One region of the Ochrobactrum sp. Marseille-Q0166 genome, then DNA from elsewhere that is predicted to be linked to it. Evidence: riboswitches for the same ligand, from Rfam matches in the RefSeq annotation. Region 1 holds a riboswitch; each other region holds the start of a gene.
What was found. Region 1 has a riboswitch for cobalamin ahead of H5024_RS06140 (CbtB domain-containing protein). Riboswitches for the same ligand answer to the same signal wherever they lie in the genome.

Region 1 (6,888 bases):
CGAATCAGATCGAGAGCTGGCGTCGCCATATTCGGCCACCACAGCCCAGCTTTCAGAAGCGGTGCCGCCTCTTCCGGCTTATCGCTTTCATCAATTAGTGCACAACAATAATCGAGAAAGCGGGACGTATTGGCAGCCCCGCCCTCGATCAGATATTGCCACAATGCGTCTCGCTCCTGAGCAGAAACGGTCGAAAAGCGTTCAAGTCCATAATCGGGCTTATCATCACCCGGAAGCACAGCAATCTTTATGCCGTGCGAAACTGCACAGGCATGAAGCGCCTCAAGCCCATAAGGCCAATAGGTCTCGCCACCGATAATCCTCACCACAATAAGCTTCGCATGCTGTGCCGTACGCTCAATATAAGCGTCAACCGACATAGGATGTGTAAGGCTCAGAAAATTAGCGAGCCGGAGACTTGGTCCTTCTTCCACAAGCTTATAGGCCTGTGAGAGACTGGCCAGCTCCGTATCGGCAGCGGAAAGGAACACTATATCACCCGGCGTCTGGCCGAGATCGACGGCCTCATTGCCGTCGCTTATCGTTCCTTTCTGGGCAAGCAATAAGTGCATTACGAAACGGCGTCTTTCACGGCTTTGGTGATTGCCTGTTCATCGATCTCATGAAGACCAATAACGACAAGACGCGTATTGCGCACTTCATCCTTGCCCCACGGGCGGTCGAAATAATGCTCAATACGTGGACCAACAGCCTGCACCACCAGACGCATCGGCTTTCCCGGCACATCCACAAAACCCTTGAGGCGCAGTACATCGTGCTCCGCAATCACAGCCTTGAGCTTCTCGGTAAATGCCTTAGGATCAGCAACCGATCCGGCTTCAACAACAAAGCTTTCGAACTCATCGTGATCATGCTCATGGCCATCAGCATGATGGATTTCATGATGCGACTTGCGATTGGCAATATCGTCTTCCGTACCTACACCAAGACCGAGCAGAACATCCGCACCAAGCTTGCCGAAGCTTGCGGGCACCATGTTGACGCGTCGTGTTGAGCGCTCAGCCACATCGGCCTTCACGCTGTCGAGTTTCGACGGATCAACCAGATCGGCCTTGTTCAAAACGATAAGGTCAGCCGCATGAATCTGATCCTCAAAAAGTTCCTCTAAAGGGCTTTCATGATCAAGGGAATCGTCCGCCGCGCGCTGCGCATCCACCTTATCGTGATCATCCGCAAAACGACCTTCAGCAACGGCAGCGGCATCGATAACCGTCACAACGCCATCGACTGTTACCTGCGTCTTGATTTCAGGCCAGTTGAAAGCTGCGACCAGCGGCTGTGGCAGCGCCAGACCGGAGGTTTCGATAACGATATGATCTGGGCGGTCTGCGCGGTCGAGAAGTTTGGTCATGGTCGGAATGAAATCATCAGCAACAGTGCAACAGATGCAACCATTGTTGAGTTCGATCACGTCTTCCTCACGGCAGCTTTCAATACCACAGCCTTTCAGAATTCCACCATCGACGCCCAGATCGCCAAACTCATTGATGATGAGTGCGATGCGCTTGCCATTGGCGTTTTCCAGCAGATTGCGGATCATCGTTGTCTTTCCGGAACCTAAGAAGCCGGTGATTACAGTTGCTGGAATCTTTTGTCCCTGCATCGAATTATCCCTTCATTTTGAGCGGCAGACCTGCCGCCATGAAATAAACTTCATCCGCTACTGATGCGACCGCCTGATGCAAAAAACCGGCATGATCGCGAAAATCCCGCGCCATCCGGTTTTCCGGCACAATGCCTAGCCCAACTTCGTTGGAAACGAATACAACCGGACCTGAAAGCCTAGGCAATGCTGTTACCAGTGTCTCAGTTTCAGCAGCGATATTCTGCTCTGCCATCATCAGATTGGTGATCCATAGCGTCAGGCAATCGACCAGCACAAAACGGTCACTACCTGCGTGTTTTTCAAGCGCCCCAACAAGGTCGAGTGGTTCTTCCACCGTCTGCCATTCGCCGCCACGACGGTCGCGGTGAATGGAAATACGACTTTCCATTTCCTCGTCGAATGCGCGCCCTGTAGCGAGATAGACTGGTTGAAGTCCTAGATCTTTCGATGTGCCTTCAACCAGTTTTTCTGCATAAGACGATTTACCAGAACGGGCTCCGCCAAGAACGAACGTGATTTTTGCATTTTCATTTCGGGGCGGAGCCATGCTTATCAGCCTTCGATTTCCGACTTTGCATAAGCCTGAATGAACCAGCCCAGCGCAAGACCGATCAAGGCCCACATGAACAGATTTGTTGCAAGCGATGCGACAGCATATTGCGAAGCAAGCAGCGACGGGATTGGCGATGTAATGTCTTCAGGATGCGGCGCACCATAAAGATGCGGTGCAATAATGAGCACAAGTCCGAGAATTTTGGAAACGATCTCACCACGCAAAACCATCAGATAAATGCCGACACCGCTCAACACCACGGTCGAAAGCCACCAAAGCTGACGTTGCGCAAGATCGGCGGCAGGCATTGCAGGCAGCTCCGGCGAAAGCCCCAGAGCTGGCAGGAAAGCGACTGCAAAGAAACCGGCCATACCCCAGAGAATACCGTTCTGCGGCGTAATTCGCCGGCCGAGAAAAAGCGCAACGCCACCCAAAAGAAGAGCAAACCCTGCACCGGCTACGAGATTGGCAAGCAATGTATTGCCGAAACGACCAAACGGCAGTTCTGCCCCGGCCTCTTCTTCACTTTCACTGGCTTCCGCCGCGGCATGATCGTGCGGTGCAGCCACTTCGGCATCACCATGGCTATGACCACCACCAGCGTCTTCATAAGTTTCCGCCTGAATGATCAGCGGAACAGTTTTTAAATACATAGCAGGCGTGACCAGAAGCCCTGCCAAAAGGCCCGCAGCAAGCGTAGCCAACAAATATCGGATCAACATTTCATTCCCTCAACAGCAATTTCGCTCCGATGGCCGTCCACCATCAAGCGACGCTCATTTCCTGTTTCTAAAAGCCAAACGGCTTAGTGGCAGGGAAACCCATATGAATGGCGCGTGTCGTGCGCTGAATCGTGCAGCGTATCGGAATGGGCGAGACCAACGCCGTAAATCAGAAACGCACCAAGGAGCAGCGAAACGACAGCGGTGCCAAGACGCGTTGCGAGTGGCAGAGCTAATGTGTTGGGAATAGAATTTTGGGTACGCGCAGCCATGACAACCTCCGTGCAGGCAGCAGGGAAAAACCTCCCATCGGGTGCGGACAAAATGTCCTTCACGCAACAGGCAGGTCTCCTGGCTCACGGGTCGTAGGGTTTGAAGCCGCCTTCCCAGAAACTTTCCGCTTCCAGTGGCTGCCGGTTAACCGGCTTGCATCATCCCTCTCCGCTCTACAGTCGCGGGGTCGGCTGCGATAAAGACGCCCGGATTGGGTCCGTCCGTCGCATTCCCTTTTTGTATCGCCGGGATTCGTCCCGGGAAAACCTGTTGTGTAAATCGACACTAGGCTTTCGCCAATGCGGCGTCAATCAGCCTTGGCGTAAAGCCGCCGGCGCAGCCCTGCGCCCTTATTTCTCACCCATTGATCAATCGTATCAGCATTACGCAAAATTCTCGGCCACAGCCAAAGCATCACGCCGAGAATCAATGTCCATGCAATGACAATGTCGGATAGAAAATGAGCGCCCATAAAAACCCGATTGAACGAGATAAGCACCAGTAACGGCACAAATACTGCCGCCACACCTGCGCGATAGCGGGCTGGCAAAAGGATCAACAATGGAAGCATTGCCGCAGCCGACGCGGCCTCTCCAGAGGGAAACGAACAACTATGCCGACACATGCCTGCGAGTTGCCATGCTGGCGTAAAATCCATCAGACCACCAAATTCGATCAGATTTCTCGGCCTCGCCCGACCGATGATAAGGTTAACAGTCTGAACGAGTAACCCCGGCCCCAGCGCGAAGGTCAGTGTGATAAAAAGAAGCTTGTGCGGCGCTATACGAACTAGAGGCTGGTGCCAAAGCATATAAAGCATCAAAAGCACCACCAACAACCCAAGAATATACCATACGCTGAGCCGATGAAATTCCCTCAGAGCGATCCAGTAAGGGTGTTGAGATGCAGGAAACACACCGGACGCAAAGAGATGCCGCGATACCGCGAGATCAACTTGCGGGAAAAGAATAAAAAAGCCACTGGCAACAATGAACAGATATAAAAAATTTCGCTCCCAACGAAGGGAGTAATATTCGAAACCAGGGCCAGGCGATGCCGCAATACGCATAAAACACCTATGGAAATATAAATAATAAAATCCGCGGTGAATTGACTAAAAAATATAGTTCAAAAGTTGTCTTTAATTAGGAAAAAAATAGGCATCTATACTTAAATTATAAAATAATAAAAATTACATAGCAATTTATTGTAAGTAATTTTAAAAATATTATAAAAATGAAAGAAATTGAAAACTGCCGTTAAACAAGGGCGAACAAACCATCAATATCCAGACAGTTTTCCAAACCTTCAGCGAGTTCATCAAGCGCCGCCTCAATACTAGCACGATAGTTTTCACCAGAACTGCTCACTCCAAGGCTTGCCAGAAAATGCCGCCGGAATTCATCTGACGCAAAAACGCCGTGCAGATAAGTCCCCGTAATACGGCCATTCACTGAAACAGCGCCGTCATAGTGATCGCCGATCAGCGAAAAGGCGCGGCAAGCATCCGGGCCACTGGTGCGCCCAATATGAATCTCATAGCCATCAAGCGAGGCATTATGAAGCTCTGAGCTAGCCACAACATTCCGCACGACTTTCTCCGGTTCCATGACCGTTTCAACGTCAAGCAGTCTCAACCCTTCAATGTCGCGCACCTGCCCCTCAATGCCATCAGGATCACTTATCCGATTGCCAAGCATTTGGAACCCGCCACAAATACCAAGTACATGCCCGCCGCGCCGCACATGAAGCTGCAAATCGCGCTCCCAGCCGTTTTCGCGAAATGCAATCAGATCGGCAATCGTCGATTTTGTTCCCGGCAAAACTACAAGCCCAGCATCATGCGGCAATGGCTGCCCGGGTGGAACCATGACGACCTCAACTTGGCTTTCTGCTTTCAGCGGATCGAGATCGTCGAAATTCGAAATACGTGGCAACATGGGAACCGCCACTTTCAACGCTTTGGCATCTCCGCGCGTCGCTCGTTCTAGAACAACCGAATCTTCTGCAGGAAGTCGCGATACGGCTTTCAGCCATGGGACGACCCCAAAGGAACGCCAGCCCGTAAAGCGAGAAATCGCTTCCAGACCATCATCAAACAGCGAAACATCACCACGAAACTTGTTGATCAGAAAACCGCGCACCATGGCGCGATCTTCTTCGTGCAAAATGGTGTGCGTGCCGACCAGCGACGCAATCACTCCACCACGATCAATATCACCTACTAAGACCACCGGCACATTTGCACGCGTGGCAAAGCCCATATTGGCAATATCGCCGGCGCGCAGGTTGATTTCCGCGGGCGACCCCGCTCCTTCAATCAGCACCAGATCGGCTCCTTCGCTGACAATGCCGAAGGATTCCATCACAGCCGCCATCAGTTGCGGCTTTAACTGCTGGTAATAGCGTCCACGCGCTTCGCCGCGCACTTTTCCTTGCACAACGATCTGACTGCCCATGTCAGTTTGCGGTTTCAGCAGGACAGGGTTCATATGAACCGATGAAGGCACGCCGCAAGCCAGAGCCTGAAGCCATTGCGCGCGCCCAATCTCTCCGCCATCATCGCTGACGGCTGCATTGTTCGACATGTTCTGCGGTTTGAATGGCCGGACTTTCAACCCGCGATTGCGTGCGACCCGGCAAAGTCCCGCAACAAGCACGCTTTTGCCGACATCTGAACCCGTTCCTTGAAACATGATTGCGCGTGTCATACGAGCTTGCCTATCCCAAGTTTAAGCGACTGGCAATCGCCAGTGATTGCGGCAACCTTATATGCAAAAATGCGCATCAGTTTATTACAAAAGTAAGCAACATTATTCCAATGGAGCGTTGGCAGCCACGCGCCATTGTGATCTAGTCGCATCAGGAGGGTGCGGTGCTCATAGGGAGGAAACCATGGATACTGCCGACCAGAACCAGTTCGAACTGAACGAAGATCAACTCGCCATTCAAGATATGGCACGCGGCTTCGCATCGGATTTTGTTGCGCCTCATGCGCTGCGATGGGATCGCGACAAGCATTTCCCGATTGACGTCATAAAGGAAACCGGCCCGCTCGGTATGGGCGGCATTTATGTTCGCGAAGACGTAGGTGGTTCCGCACTCAAGCGCTCGGATGCGGTCCTTATTTTTGAGGCAATCGCCGAGGCCTGCCCTGCTTTCTCGGCCTTTATTTCCATCCACAACATGGCCGCATGGATGATCGATACGTTTGGCGATGAAATCCAACGACATTGTTTTCTGCCAAAACTCACGTCGATGGAATGGCTTGCAAGCTATTGTCTGACTGAACCGGGATCAGGTTCTGATGCAGCCGCACTTCGCACCCGCGCAGAGCGTGATGGCGATCATTATCTGCTTAATGGCACAAAGCAGTTCATTTCCGGTGCAGGTGCCACCGATCTTTATGTAACAATGGTGCGTACCGGCGAGGACGGCCCGAAAGGAATATCCGCCATCATTGTGCCGAAAGATGCACCCGGCCTGTCCTTTGGTTCCAATGAACACAAGATGGGCTGGAACATGCAACCCACCCGCACGGTAATTTTCGACAATTGCCGCGTGCCTGTCACCAACCGTCTTGGGGACGAGGGCACAGGTTTCCGAATAGCCATGGCCGGCCTTGATGGTGGACGATTGAACATCGCCGCCTGCTCATTGGGTGGAGCACAATCGGCGCTCAATAAAGCTTTGGAATACACAGGCCAACGCAA
Region 2 (6,888 bases), on a different contig from region 1:
ATCCGCATGGACCCTTCGCGTCTTGTAGAAGCGATCACCAGCGGCGTCGCGTTTCTTGCGGCTGGCTTTATCATCTTTGCCAAAGGACAGATTACCGGCATTACAACGGGTGCGGGCATGTGGCTTGCTGCAGCCATCGGTCTCGCAAGCGGCCTCGGACTGTGGCATATCGCGATTATGGCAACGGCCATTGCCGTTATCATGCTGATCGCGGTTGGAAAGATGGAACGATCAGTAAGGCCAGACAGAGGCGACTAGAACGCATTCCGAAAAGTGTGTAGCGGTTTTCGGACAAAGATGCGCGTCAGAAAATATTTAGAGCGCCGCCGCTGCCGTGGCCAGCTCTATTGTTATTGAGCCAATGCTTTTTCAATCGTATCTTTCAGGGCCAGGCGCTGTTTGCGCAGATTGGTCTCTTCGTCCTGGCTGACAGGTGCGATCTTGGTTTCAGCGCGATGAATACGATCATTGACCGAGTCATATTCTTCCAGAATGCGAGCGAAACGCGGGTCTGCTGCTTTCAGCGCGTGAATGGCTTCGAGCTGTCCGGGAAACTCTTCACCGAGCGTATGGGGGGTGTTGGACATGGTGTTCTCCTTCCTTTGTTGATCGCAGATTGGCAGCTGAAAACGGAAGCTTCATTGATCCCAATCAATCGTGAAAAATATCGGTATTTGCAGTTTCTGCATGGCTCTTATGCAAAGGCATCACTTCAAATAGAAGTTGTGAAACACCATCTCAAGCGGGCGGACCAATAAGATGTCCGCGATGGAGATGAAAATGTTTGCCCGCTTTAATAATCGTTTCGGTCGTGCTTTTGCGCAATTTGGTAGTGCTGTTTGTGCGTCAGGTGCTCTGCGTGTTGGCCATCAGCCAATGGCAAAAGACCTTGAGACGCTCGGCATTGACGTGGCTCAGTTCCGCAAGATCCTCGACTAAGTTTACAGTTTTTTATTGAAGTAAAGCCCTGGTTTTCCGGGGCTTTTTGCTTTTGGAGTGCATCGAGAAAAGTGCCGAGCATTTTTCGGAACAAGATGCACTTAAAAACAAAGGGATAGAGCACCTCCAATGACTCAATTAAAACAGAAAATGCTCTAGTCTTCGTCAGTCGCCATTTGCTTGAGCAAATCGCCTTTGCCACGCCGCCGCATAATCATGGGTATAATCACAGCAGCAATTGCCAGTGCGATCAATGTTATCGATACCCATGAATTTATGAGTGTCATCGGGTTACCCTGACTTATCTGCAATGCTTGACGCAGACTTTTCTCTGCCATGGGTCCGAGGATCAGGCCCACAACAACCGGCGCGATCGGGTATGAGAAGCGGCGGAGCACATAGCCAAGCAAACCGAAAGCCAGAAGCAGACCCAGTTCAAACGATACAGGAATACCGAATAGGATCGATGTCGATGCGTTGGCACCGATAGTGCCAAGGGTCGCGAAGACCAGAATGCCAGCATAAAGCCAGTGGCGCGGTATGGTGAGCATCTTTACCCACAGGCCAATCAGCGGCAGGTTCAGCACCAACAGCATCAGATTGGCGACTAAAAGACTTGCGACGAGCCCCCAAACGAGAGGTGCGTTGGTGACAAAAAGCAATGGTCCCGGCTGCAAGCCGAATTGTTGAAAACCAGCCAGCATGATTGCAGCTGTTGCGGTGGTTGGAAGGCCAAGTGTCAGCAGTGGTACGAGTGTACCCGCAGCCGATGCGTTGTTGGCGGCTTCTGGCCCTGCAACGCCTTCAATCGCGCCTTTCCCAAACTCTTCCGGATGTTTGGAGAACTGGCGTTCTGCCGAATAAGACAGGAAGCTTGAAACGTCCGCACCGCCCGCTGGCATGGCCCCAATCGGGAAGCCAATTGCCGTTCCGCGCAGCCATGGCATCCACGAGCGCTTCCAGTCATTCTTGGTCATCCAGACCGAGCCTTTGACGGCGATCACTTCGTCGTCGGGACTAAGCTTCTTCGAAACCACCGCCAAGGTCTCACCGATAGCAAACAGCGCTACCGCAAGAGTGGTAACATTGATCCCATCAAGCAGGTTCGGTGTGCCCATGACGAGACGCGCTTGTCCGGTCAGCTGATCGATGCCGATAAGACCAAGCGTCAACCCGATGAAAAGCGAAGTGAGACCGCGCAGCGTTGAATCGCCAAAAGCCGCCGAGACGGTCATGAAAGCGAGCAGCATCAGCGCGAAATATTCCGAAGGACCGAAGGAGAGAGCGAATTTCACCACCCAAGGAGCGACGAATGCGAGAGCAAGCGTGGCAATCAGACCAGCGATAAACGAGCCGATTGCGGCCGTTGCTAGGGCTGGTCCGCCGCGTCCCGCTCGGGCCATTTTATTGCCCTCCAATGCCGTGACGATGGAAGCGCTTTCTCCGGGCGTATTTAAGAGGATCGAGGTTGTCGATCCACCATACATGCCGCCATAATAAATACCGGCAAACATGATCAGAGATCCGGCAGGGTCGAGTTTATAGGTGACGGGCAGGAGCAACGCCACTGTAAGTGCTGGGCCGATGCCCGGTAGCACGCCAACAGCCGTACCAAGTGTTACGCCAATTAGCGCATAAATGAGGTTCGCCGGTTCAAGTGCTACCAGAAGACCACTCGCGAGGAGATTGACTGTATCCATGATCTTTCGCCTTAAACGAATTGTTCAAGCCAGCCCGAAGGCAGCGAAAGCTGCAGGCCGCGCGCAAAAATGAACCAGATGATGAATGCAAAGACGATACCGACAGGCACGCTTATCCAGAATTTGCGATAGCCGAATCCGCGCGCCGTTGCTGCAAAAAGCAAGCCCGTTGCGATTGAAAATCCCATGGTTTTCATGGTCAGCATCTGAACGACCAGACCACCGACAATCCACGCCATGGGCGCAATTTCCTGATGCTCGCGTTCGGGAAACTCGCCCTTCAAAGCGCTGACGACTGTCCAAATTGACAACATGAACAGCCCGGCCGCAATAATATAAGGCACGGTTTTAGGCCCTACGGGTGAGTAGGACAGCACATTGTTGCCATAGGCGGTGGACCATGCAATTGCAATGGCAACGGCAGCAAGGATAAAGGCTATGACAAGAGCGGCGTAGTCAGGCGCCGTTCCAGCGGAACGGCGCTCTCCATGCTGTTCAGATCCTGTCATTTGACGAGACCGATTTCCTTGAGGATCGTTTCAGTGGAAGCAACATCTTTCTTGAGCTGCTCTTTGAAAGCATCGCCCGCAAGATAGGTGTCGGCCCAGCCCTTATCCTTGAGAGCCTTCTGCCAGGATTCCGATTTCACCATCTTTTCGATGTCTGCGTTGATTGCAGCTTCCTGTTCAGCAGTGATTGCCGGTGCAGCACCAACCATGCGCCAGTTCTGGATTGAAACGTCGACGCCCCCTTCCTTGAAGGTTGGAGCATCAATGCCCTCCACGCGTTCATCACTGGAAATTCCGATCACGCGGAGCGTACCAGCCTTGATTTGCGGGTCGAACTCGCCATAACCGGAAATGCCAACTGTCACCTGATTGCCGAGAATAGCAGCAAGTGCTTCGCCACCACCTGAAAAGGCGATATAATTGACTTTCGTTGGGTCAACACCTGCGGCCTTGGCAAAAAGGCCAGCAGTGATGTGATCCGTACCGCCTGCCGAGCCACCGCCCCAGGAAACGGAGCCTGGATCAGTCTTGAGCTTGGCGACAAGATCGCCGAGGTTCTGAATGTCGGACGATGCCGGTACAACGATGGCTTCATATTCACCGGTGAGACGGGCAATTGGCGTAATCGCGTCAAGATTGACCGGTGAATTGTTGGTCAAAATCGCGCCGACCATGACATAACCACCAACGATAAGCTGGCTTGGGTCGCCTTTGTTCTGGTTGACGAACTGTGCCAGACCGATTGTGCCGCCAGCGCCCGGAACGTTAATGACCTGAACACTGCCGGAAATCTTTTCGTCCTGGAGTACGTTCTGCATGGTGCGCGCTGTCTGATCCCAGCCGCCGCCCGGTGCCGCTGGAGCCAATACCTTATAGTCCGCCGCCCAGGTTGCACCCGTCATTGCAAGCGCTGCCACCGACGAAATGGCCAGAATCCATTTACGCATAAATCCTCCATTAATGCACTTAGCGTGCATTTTTCTGCTGTCTTTTGGACAGCTCTCCTCAAAAAAACTCTGCTTCCCAAGCAGAGCTTCCCGATTTGAAGACTACAGCAGGGATTTACAATATGCCAGCGCCGGACTGTTTAAGATCCGAAGTATTAGCTTAAAGTCTAACCAATTTTTTATAATGGATTTAGGTGTTCCTGTCGCTTGACCGCCTCAGGTTCAACACGTAATAGGGTTGCGACGGTTCCCCGACCGAGAGTGAAGGGGATTAATAGGGAACACGGTGAGGACGACCCAAAAGGGACCGAGACCGTGGCTGCCCCCGCAACTGTAAGCGGATTGCCGTTCATCCTCGTGACGCATCAAGCGTCATGCCACTGAGCCTATTCAAAAAGCTCGGGAAGGCAGGTGGACGGCGGATATTCGTGAGCCAGGAGACCTGCCGTCTAACGTTGTCCATTGTCACGGGCGGGGATGCCCGGAGCAGGAGTTGGTTATGACAGCTTTTAGCGTCGCAAGACGTCGCTTTTCCTCGTCATTCATATCCCCGGATATGTCCGTCTTCTTCACGCGCCGGATCGCTTCCGCTGTTTGATACGGCTTTCTCACATCATTTCGGGGATTAAAATGAAGTTTATCGGCAAGATGCCGTTTGGCGCACTCGTAGGCGCGGCCACCCTTATTGCAACCGGCTTTTCCGCTCAGGCAGCAGAAACGCAGTATCCGCTGACGCTCAAGAACTGTGCACGGGACGTGACTTTCAAGCATGCTCCAGAGCGCGCTGTGGCAGTTGGTCAGAGCAGTGCAGAGATTTTGTATCTTCTGGGACTTGGCGACAAGATGGTCGGCACTGCTTTGTGGGTCGGACCGGTTCTTAAAGGTTATGAAGAAGCCAATGCCAAGGTAAAGCGCCTTGCCGATAATGATCCGAGCTTCGAGAGCATTCTGGCCGAAAAACCGGACCTCGTTGCCAATCAGTTCCAATGGCAGATTGGACCGGAAGGTGTTGTAGCAAAAGCCGAACAGTTCGAAGAACTGGGCGTTCCCGTTTACACGTCACCAGCCGATTGCATTGGAAAAGACAATTCGGATGGGGGGGATGGCGTGCGTCATGACGCTTTCACGATGGATCAGGTCTATCAGGAAATTGAAGAACTGGCGCAGATTTTCAACGTACAAGACCGTGGTGCTCAGGTCGTGGCTGATCTGAAAGCGCGTGAAGAAGCAGCACGCAAGAAGATCGCATCGGGCGATGGCAAACTTTCTGCTGTTGTCTGGTTCTCCAGTGCAGAGCTTGACATTGATCCTTATGTTGCAGGCAAGAATGGTGCTCCGGCCTACATCCTGAAAACGCTTGGGATCAACAATATCATCGACAGTGAAGAAGAATGGCCGACCGTTGGCTGGGAAACCATCGCCAAGGCAAATCCGACAATGATCATTGCGGGTGCAATGGATCGTCGTCGTTTCCCTGCGGATGATGTGGCGGTGAAGCGTGAATTCCTGAAGACGGATCCGGTTGCAAGCTTGATGCCAGCCGTCAAGGAGGGCTACGTCTTCGATATGGATGCGCAGGCGATGAACCCGACCATCCGCACTATCGAAGGCATTGAAACGCTGGCGGACGCCATTGCAGCTTCGGGTCTCAACAAGTGACAATACGCACGGCCACAGCCGGGATTTTAGTATCAAGAGGCAGTCGTTCCAGAACATTTTTTGCTGTTCTGGCGCTTATCCTGCTACTTGGAGCGCTGTGGCTGGGCGCTGCCATTGGCGAGACGTCCATTCCTCTCGATGTGGTGGCGAAAACAATCGCCAACCGCGTCTGGCATGCTGGCTACCCGATAGCTCCCATCGATGAAGGCATTGTATGGAGCTATCGTCTCAGCCGTGCCGTGGTCGCCGCTTGCTGCGGAGCCGCACTCGCTATTTCCGGGGTTGTTCTGCAGTCGCTGCTGCGCAACTCGCTGGCTGACCCCTACATTCTCGGCATTTCCGCTGGGGCCTCAACGGGGGCGGTCGGTGTTGCTATCCTTGGTGTTGGCGCTGGTATGCTTTCAATGTCAGTGGGTGCTTTCTTTGGCGCGATTATCGCTTTCTCGCTTATCGCTTTGCTCGCTGTAAGGGCGGGTAGGGGCAACAGTTCGATAATTCTTGCTGGTATTGCGGGCTCCCAACTATTCAATGCGATGACCTCCTTCATCGTAACGAAATCGGCGAATGCGGAACAGGCGCGCGGTATAATGTTCTGGCTTTTGGGCAATCTTTCTGGTGTCCGATGGAGCGATGTAACCTTGGCCTTACCTGCCTGCCTCATCGGGCTTGCGATTTGCTTGTGGCACGCGCGTGCACTTGATGCTTTCACCTTTGGGTCGGAATCAGCTGCATCGCTGGGTATTCCAGTGCGTCGCGTCTATGCTGTGCTAATTGGCGTCAGTGCGATGATGACGGCAGCCATGGTTTCAATTGTCGGTTCCATCGGCTTTATCGGTCTGGTCATTCCGCATGCTGCTCGCATGGTCGTTGGTGTTCGTCACGGGCGGTTGTTACCTGCGTCAGCTCTCATCGGGGCGATTTTCATGATCATTGCCGATATTCTTTCGCGTACCATCATTCCCGGACAGGTTCTGCCAATCGGCGTTATTACCGCTTTGTTCGGCGCTCCCGCCTTTGCATTTCTGCTTGGACAAAGGAGGGCGCAGTCATGATGCTTTCAACCCAGAGTGTGGGCTGGTCGGCGGGCGGAGTGGACATCCTTCGCGACGTATCGCTTGGCGTCAAAGAAGGTGA
Region 3 (6,888 bases), on a different contig from region 1:
CGCACCATAAAGCCCTTGGCCGATCCGCCCTCTTCCGCAGGGCAACCATAATAACGGACACGCCCCTTGATGCCATTGGCTTCGAGATATTCCTTCACTGCAGCAGCTGCCAGAAGGGAACCCGAACCAAGCAAATTATGGCCACAACCATGCCCGTTGCCGCCCGCTTCAATCGGCTGCTCTTGCGCTACTCCGGCAAGCTGACTCAACCCTGGAAGGGCATCGAATTCGCCCAGAATGGCAATGACCGGGCCTTCTTCACCCGCCTCGCCCATCACTGCCGTGGGCAGGCCTGCAATCCCACGCTCAACACGGAAGCCTTCGGCTTCAAGCTGTGCTGCATGTGCAGCGCTCGATTTATATTCTTCGTAATTGGTTTCAGGATTATCCCAAACCATATCGCTAAGATCGAAATATGCAGCACTCTTGGAGTCGACAATATCCCAGATGTCGTGATGGTTTTTCAACGTGGTTCTACCGCTTGCGGCTGATGTTTCAAAATTTGCGGGAGAAAGAAGCAGTTCAAGGACAGCAAAACAACCATGGTTGAATTCGCGTTTCGCCAGTTTTTATGGCTGAAACATCATGGTCTGAATTCCGTCAAAGAAGAGAACGCTCCTCCCGAGCTGTACCTAGAGGTACTCTAAACTAGTGGCAACCGATATAAGTGAAATTGTTCAAAAAACACTGCAAAACAGTCATTTTGAACAAAATTAACATTCAATTTGATAAGTGATGGCTTTTATATCCTGATCAAGGTTGCACGCCGCCACTCAAAAGGCCGCGCGAGTGAAAACCAGCACGGCCCTAAATCATTTTGCGATGTGTGATCAGAAGTCCCAGTCTTCGTCTTCCGTCGCGACAGCCTTGCCAATTACATAAGAGGAACCCGAGCCTGAGAAAAAGTCGTGGTTCTCGTCGGCATTGGGCGAAAGCGCCGAAAGGATCGCCGGGTTGACCTTGCAGGCTTCCGCCGGGAACAGGGCTTCATAGCCAAGGTTCATCAGAGCCTTGTTTGCATTGTAATGCAGGAATTTCTTCACGTCTTCGGTCAGACCAACGCCATCATAAAGCGCTTCGGTATAACGCACCTCATTATCGTAAAGCTCGAGCAACAGATCGAAGGCAAAATCCTTGATCTCCTGCTTTTTGGTCTCATCAAGTTTTTCAAGCGCACGCTGATACTTATAGCCGATATAATAACCATGAACGGCTTCATCGCGGATGATAAGGCGGATGAGGTCAGCCGTGTTGGTGAGCTTGGCACGGCTCGACCAGTACATCGGCAGATAGAAGCCCGAATAGAACAGGAAGCTTTCCAGGAACACGCTGGCAATCTTCTTCTTGAGCGGATCTTCAGCGTTATAATTCTCAAGGATCAGCTGCGACTTCCTTTGCAGGAATTCGTTTTCTTCCGACCAGCGATAGGCATCATCCACATCAGGCGTCAGACACAGCGTCGAGAAGATCGACGAATAAGACCGCGCATGAACCGCTTCCATGAAGGAAATGTTCGACAGAACCGCTTCTTCATGCGGGGTGGAAGCATCCTCCATCAGTGTCACAGCACCGACAGCATTCTGGATCGTATCCAAAAGTGTCAGGCCTGTGAACACGCGGATAGTGAGCTGCTTTTCTTCCGCTTTCAGCGTTTCCCACGATTGGATATCGTTGGACAGCGGTACTTTTTCCGGTAGCCAGAAATTGCCAGTCAAGCGGTTCCAGACTTCAAGGTCCTTGTCGTCTTCGATCCGGTTCCAGTTGATGGCGCGCACGACAGCCGGCTTTTTCGTATTGTTGTTTTTAAACTGCATGTTCATTTGTCTCGATCCTGATCAAAGAGCGCAAGAGACGCAGCCTTCAACCTGCGTACCTTCGAGCGCCATCTGGCGCAGGCGGATGTAGTAAATCGTCTTGATACCCTTCTTCCAGGCGTAAATCTGGGCCTTATTGATATCGCGCGTGGTGGCGGTATCGCGGAAGAACAGTGTCAGTGACAGCCCCTGATCGACATGCTGCGTTGCCGCTGCATAGGTGTCGATGATCTTTTCCGGGCCAATCTCGTAGGCATCCTGATAATATTCAAGATTATCATTCGTCATAAAGGCAGCCGGGTAGTAAACACGGCCAATCTTGCCCTCTTTACGGATTTCGATCTTGGAAACAATCGGATGGATCGAAGAGGTCGAATGGTTGATGTAGGAAATCGAGCCAGTCGGCGGCACGGCCTGAAGGTTCTGATTATAAAGGCCGCCTTCCATCACGGATTTTTTCAGTTCCTGCCAATCTTCCTGCGTCGGGATCGCAATACCGGCGTTCTCAAAAATCTCGCGAACTTTCTCCGTCGCAGGTTCCCAGACCTTATCGGTATATTTGTCGAAATATTCACCGGTCGCGTATTTCGACTTTTCAAAGCCCTTAAACGAAGTCCCCTGTTCAATCGCGATACGATTGGAAGCACGAACCGCGTGGTAGGCCACCGTGTAGAAATACATATTGGTGAAATCGACGCCTTCTTCCGAACCATAGAAAATGCGCTCGCGAGCGAGATAGCCGTGCAGATTCATCTGACCGAGGCCGATCGCATGGCTTTCATCATTACCGCGCGCAACCGAAGGAACCGAGCCGATATGGCTCATGTCTGCAACGGCCGTCAGGGCACGGATCGAAGTTTCGATGGTCTTGCCAAAATCCGGGCTATCCATGGCTGCCGCAATATTGAGCGAACCGAGGTTACAGGAAATATCCTTGCCAAGATATTTATAAGACAAATCATCATTGAAAATGCTGGCTTCGCTCACCTGAAGGATTTCCGAGCAGAGATTGCTCATGGTAATGCGGCCATCGATCGGATTGGCACGGTTCACCGTGTCTTCAAACATGATGTAAGGATAGCCGGATTCAAACTGGATTTCCGCCAGTACCTGAAAGAAGTCGCGCGCGTTGATCTTCTTCTTGCGGATACGGCCATCATCAACCATTTCGCGGTATTTTTCGGTGATCGAAATCTCGGTCATCGGCACGCCATAAACGCGTTCAACGTCATACGGCGAGAAGAGGTACATATCCTCATCATTTCTGGCGAGTTCGAATGTGATGTCAGGGATCACAACGCCAAGCGACAGCGTCTTGATGCGGATTTTTTCATCTGCATTTTCGCGCTTGGTATCGAGGAAGCGCATGATATCAGGGTGATGAGCGTGCAGATAAACCGCACCCGCACCCTGACGCGCACCAAGCTGGTTGGCGTAGGAGAACGAATCCTCAAGCAGCTTCATCACCGGAATGATACCCGACGACTGGTTCTGGATCTGTTTGATCGGCGCGCCGGATTCACGAATATTAGTGAGGCTGAGTGCCACACCACCACCGCGCTTTGAAAGCTGCAAGGCAGAATTGATGGAGCGACCAATCGATTCCATATTGTCTTCAACGCGCAACAGGAAACATGAGACAAGTTCCCCGCGCTGCTTTTTGCCTGCGTTGAGAAAGGTCGGCGTTGCCGGTTGATACCGGCCCGCAATGATTTCATCGACCATTTCGCGTGCGTGCTGTTCATTGCCACGCGCAAGCGCAAGCGCAACCATGCAGACGCGGTCTTCGTAGCGCTCGAGATAGCGCTTACCGTCGAAGGTTTTCAGCGTATAGCTGGTGTAATATTTGAACGCGCCGAGGAAGGTCGGAAAGCGGAATTTCTTGTCATAGGCATGATCGAAAAGATCGCGCACGAAATTGAAGGAATATTGATCCAGCACTTCCTGTTCGTAATAGCCTTCATCGACCAGATAATCGAGCTTCTCACGCAGATTGTGGAAGAACACCGTATTCTGGTTGACGTGTTGCAGGAAATATTGCTGTGCCGCCTGACGGTCGCGATGCAGCTGAATCTTGCCTTCGTCGTCATAAAGGTTCAGCATTGCATTCAATGCATGATAATCGAGCGACGTTTCTGTCAGCTTCTGCGACTTCGCTGACGACGCGGCGCCGGAGTGATCCTGCTTTTCGGAAGCAGCCAGTGTCTCGCGCTCACGGGTCAAGGTTGTGTCTGCCGTGTCCAAAATCGTTCCATCCCGTCTTTAACATTGCCAATGTCTTCGTCGGTTCCCAGAAGCTCGAAGCGATAAAGATAGGGAACCTGACATTTGGCAGAAATGATGTTGCCTGCGAGGCCGAAGGCCTCACCGAAATTACTGTTTCCTGCAGCAATCACGCCGCGAATGAAGGACCGATTATTCGCATCATTGAGAAAGCGAATGACCGGCTTGGGAACAGCGCCTTTTGCACCCCCGCCGCCATAGGTTGGGGTCACAAGCACAAAAGGCTCGTTGACCTGCAACAGGCCAGTATTGTCTTCGTAGCTTTCCAGCGGAATGCGCTTTGAGCGCATCCCCAGACGCATCACAAAGCGATGCGTGTTTTCCGAGCGACTGGAAAAATAGACGATCTGACCCATAACAAACCCCGGCAGCAGTTGGGGCTTATGTGAGCGAGCTGATCATATCTGGACGGAATCCTGCCCAATGGGATTCACCGGCAACAACAACCGGAACCTGACGATAACCGAGACCCTGAACAAGATCGTAAGCATCGGCATCGGCGGAAATGTCGATAACATCATATTCAATGCCCTGGCGGTCGAGTGCGCGGGTGGTTGCTGTGCACTGGACGCAGGCTGGCTTGCTATAGACGGTGACGTTCATTTTTTCCTCACTGGGGATGGGTTGGGATGGGCTGCGAACTGGGATAAGACGCAAAAACGCTCACGCATTGCGAAATGCGCGTGACAAGAGACGACAACTAAAAGGCAACTCGCTCTAGAGCGCGTTTCGATCTGATTGAATCAGATCCACGCTCTAAACTCCTTTACTTTAAGCATAATTTTATCGACCATCGTTTCACTCCGACAGGACTTATGCTCCAAGCGAACATTCTGTACAGCCCGTAAAGGGCGGGCCAGAACTGGCCAATTTTGAATTACTAATCGACACGCTTTTCACCCCGAAGCTTTTGAGGGGATATTCGGGGCGGCAAAAGAAATGGCAGAACAATTCTGCCGGAATTCCATTACGCACCAACCGGACACCCCGCCCGTTGACGTTCACGTTCAAGGCAGGTCTCCTGGCTCACGGCTCTGCGTTCGCACCCGTCTTCCCGGCATAGGCCAGTGACATCTGGATTTGAACTCGCCGCTTACAGTTGCGGGGGCAGCTACGGCTTAACAATATCCACCATGGACATAGCGCACCGTATTCCCATCTTCGCTTTCAATTCTCACGAATCGTAAGAACCTTGAACACAAGATATGGTATCTGAAGTTAAAAAATCTTCAATGGATAGATGCTTCAAAATTTTTTAATGTTGGCTTTCTTAGGACTGACCTGTGAATAGCAGGGATATTTACCTGATCTGTCCACAGGCAAGCAGAGAACCGCTCACCAGATGCATTCTGTTGGCGGGATTCGCAGCGTTAGGAAATCCATCAATTGTGCTTTCACACAATATATAGTGTGGCTCTATATAGTGTGGCTCTTCATTTTTAAGCAAATTGAGCACACAGCAACATTCAGGAATAAAATTTCACCTTAAACGCCGCCCGAAAAATCTCGTCAACAAGATCAATGACTTGCTCCAAAATTCAACAGATCAAACAGTTGAACCGATTAAAATCGTCGATGTCCGCCGAAGGGATAATTTGACAGCGAGGCTTCATATCCTGTATCGATCTGGAAAATCCTGAACGTTGTTCAGCATATTGAACAATTAGGAAGAGATCCTCCCAAGCATCTCTTCGGACGACCGATGCACCGGCAGCATCGGGAAACTGCCGGTCTGGCTTTCCTCTACGCGAAAGCCAGACCGCTTTAAACCCAGTGTCTCGATGCCGGCGAGGAATGAGAGACCTCGGCTCTGGGTAAATATGAATAAGGGTGGAAATGATGACTGTAGCTATCAAGCCATTTTCGTTCGACACGGTCGGCTCAATGCTTGTCGAGTGGGGGGCTGCAAAGCGTCTCGGCGAAATTCTGGGCGAACGTTTCTCTGAACGAAAAATTCTCATCGTAACAGACAAGGGCCTGCACAAGGCAGGTGTTCTCAATGAAGCACTTGCTTCACTTGAAAAAGCAGGATTTGGCGTCAGCATTTTTGATTCTGTTGTCGCCGATCCGCCGGAATCGGTTCTGTTTGAATGCGTCGATCAGGCCAAAGCAGCCGGTTGCGACATCGTATTGGGCCTCGGCGGCGGTTCCTCGATGGATATTGCCAAGCTTGCTGCGGTGCTTATCATCTCCGAGCAGCAACTCTCAGAGCTTTATGGCATTGGCAAAGTACAGGGCACGCGCCTGCCGCTGATCCAGATCCCCACCACCGCTGGCACCGGATCGGAAGTGACCAACATCACGATTCTGACCACCGGCGAAACCACCAAGATGGGTGTTGTTTCCCGCCAGCTTTACGCAGATTTCGTCATTCTGGATGCAGAGCTGACCTGCGGTCTGCCAGCGCTTCACACAGCAGCCACCGGCATTGATGCTATGGTTCACGCCATCGAAGCCTATACCAGCCGCATCAAGAAAAATCCGCTTTCCGACGCTTTCGCGCGTGAAGCGCTGAAGCTCTTGTCCGCCAATCTGGTTGCAGCTTGCGAAAACGGCAAAGACCGCCACGCCCGCGAAGCGATGCTGCTTGGCGCAAACTATGCCGGCCAGGCCTTCTCGAACGCGCCGGTTGGTGCCGTTCACGCATTGGCCTATCCGCTCGGTGGCCACTATCATGTACCACATGGTCTCTCCAACGCCCTGATGCTCGGGCCGGTTCTGCGTTTCAACATGGCCGGCGCTGCGGAACTTTATGCAGAGCTTGCAGACCTGCTGCTTGGCAAAGCAGAAG

Region 2: another riboswitch for cobalamin. It lies ahead of H5024_RS18095 (ABC transporter substrate-binding protein); the one in region 1 lies ahead of H5024_RS06140 (CbtB domain-containing protein).
Region 3: another riboswitch for cobalamin. It lies ahead of nrdH (glutaredoxin-like protein NrdH); the one in region 1 lies ahead of H5024_RS06140 (CbtB domain-containing protein).

Annotation. Positions count from the first base shown of each region.
Region 1 covers NZ_JACJUO010000001.1:1,296,742-1,303,629, reverse strand. The annotation lists gene cobN (cobaltochelatase subunit CobN) at 1-572, opposite strand, end outside; gene cobW (cobalamin biosynthesis protein CobW) at 572-1,624, opposite strand; gene cobU (bifunctional adenosylcobinamide kinase/adenosylcobinamide-phosphate guanylyltransferase) at 1,629-2,174, opposite strand; gene H5024_RS06145 (CbtA family protein) at 2,180-2,902, opposite strand; gene H5024_RS06140 (CbtB domain-containing protein) at 2,986-3,174, opposite strand; cobalamin riboswitch at 3,226-3,461, opposite strand; gene H5024_RS06135 (phosphatase PAP2 family protein) at 3,483-4,244, opposite strand; gene H5024_RS06130 (cobyric acid synthase) at 4,435-5,886, opposite strand; gene H5024_RS06125 (isobutyryl-CoA dehydrogenase) at 6,071-6,888, shown strand, end outside.
Region 2 covers NZ_JACJUO010000002.1:1,465,304-1,472,191, reverse strand. The annotation lists gene H5024_RS18125 (MgtC/SapB family protein) at 1-258, shown strand, start outside; gene H5024_RS18120 (YdcH family protein) at 351-587, opposite strand; gene H5024_RS18115 (hypothetical protein) at 781-939, shown strand; gene H5024_RS18110 (tripartite tricarboxylate transporter permease) at 1,095-2,639, opposite strand; gene H5024_RS18105 (tripartite tricarboxylate transporter TctB family protein) at 2,651-3,148, opposite strand; gene H5024_RS18100 (tripartite tricarboxylate transporter substrate binding protein) at 3,145-4,095, opposite strand; cobalamin riboswitch at 4,323-4,560, shown strand; gene H5024_RS18095 (ABC transporter substrate-binding protein) at 4,744-5,754, shown strand; gene H5024_RS18090 (iron ABC transporter permease) at 5,778-6,806, shown strand; gene H5024_RS18085 (ABC transporter ATP-binding protein) at 6,803-6,888, shown strand, end outside.
Region 3 covers NZ_JACJUO010000002.1:173,742-180,629, forward strand. The annotation lists gene H5024_RS11985 (M20 family metallopeptidase) at 1-467, opposite strand, end outside; gene nrdF (class 1b ribonucleoside-diphosphate reductase subunit beta) at 831-1,820, opposite strand; gene nrdE (class 1b ribonucleoside-diphosphate reductase subunit alpha) at 1,836-3,956, opposite strand; gene nrdI (class Ib ribonucleoside-diphosphate reductase assembly flavoprotein NrdI) at 4,034-4,453, opposite strand; gene nrdH (glutaredoxin-like protein NrdH) at 4,479-4,700, opposite strand; cobalamin riboswitch at 5,091-5,307, opposite strand; gene H5024_RS12010 (iron-containing alcohol dehydrogenase) at 5,934-6,888, shown strand, end outside.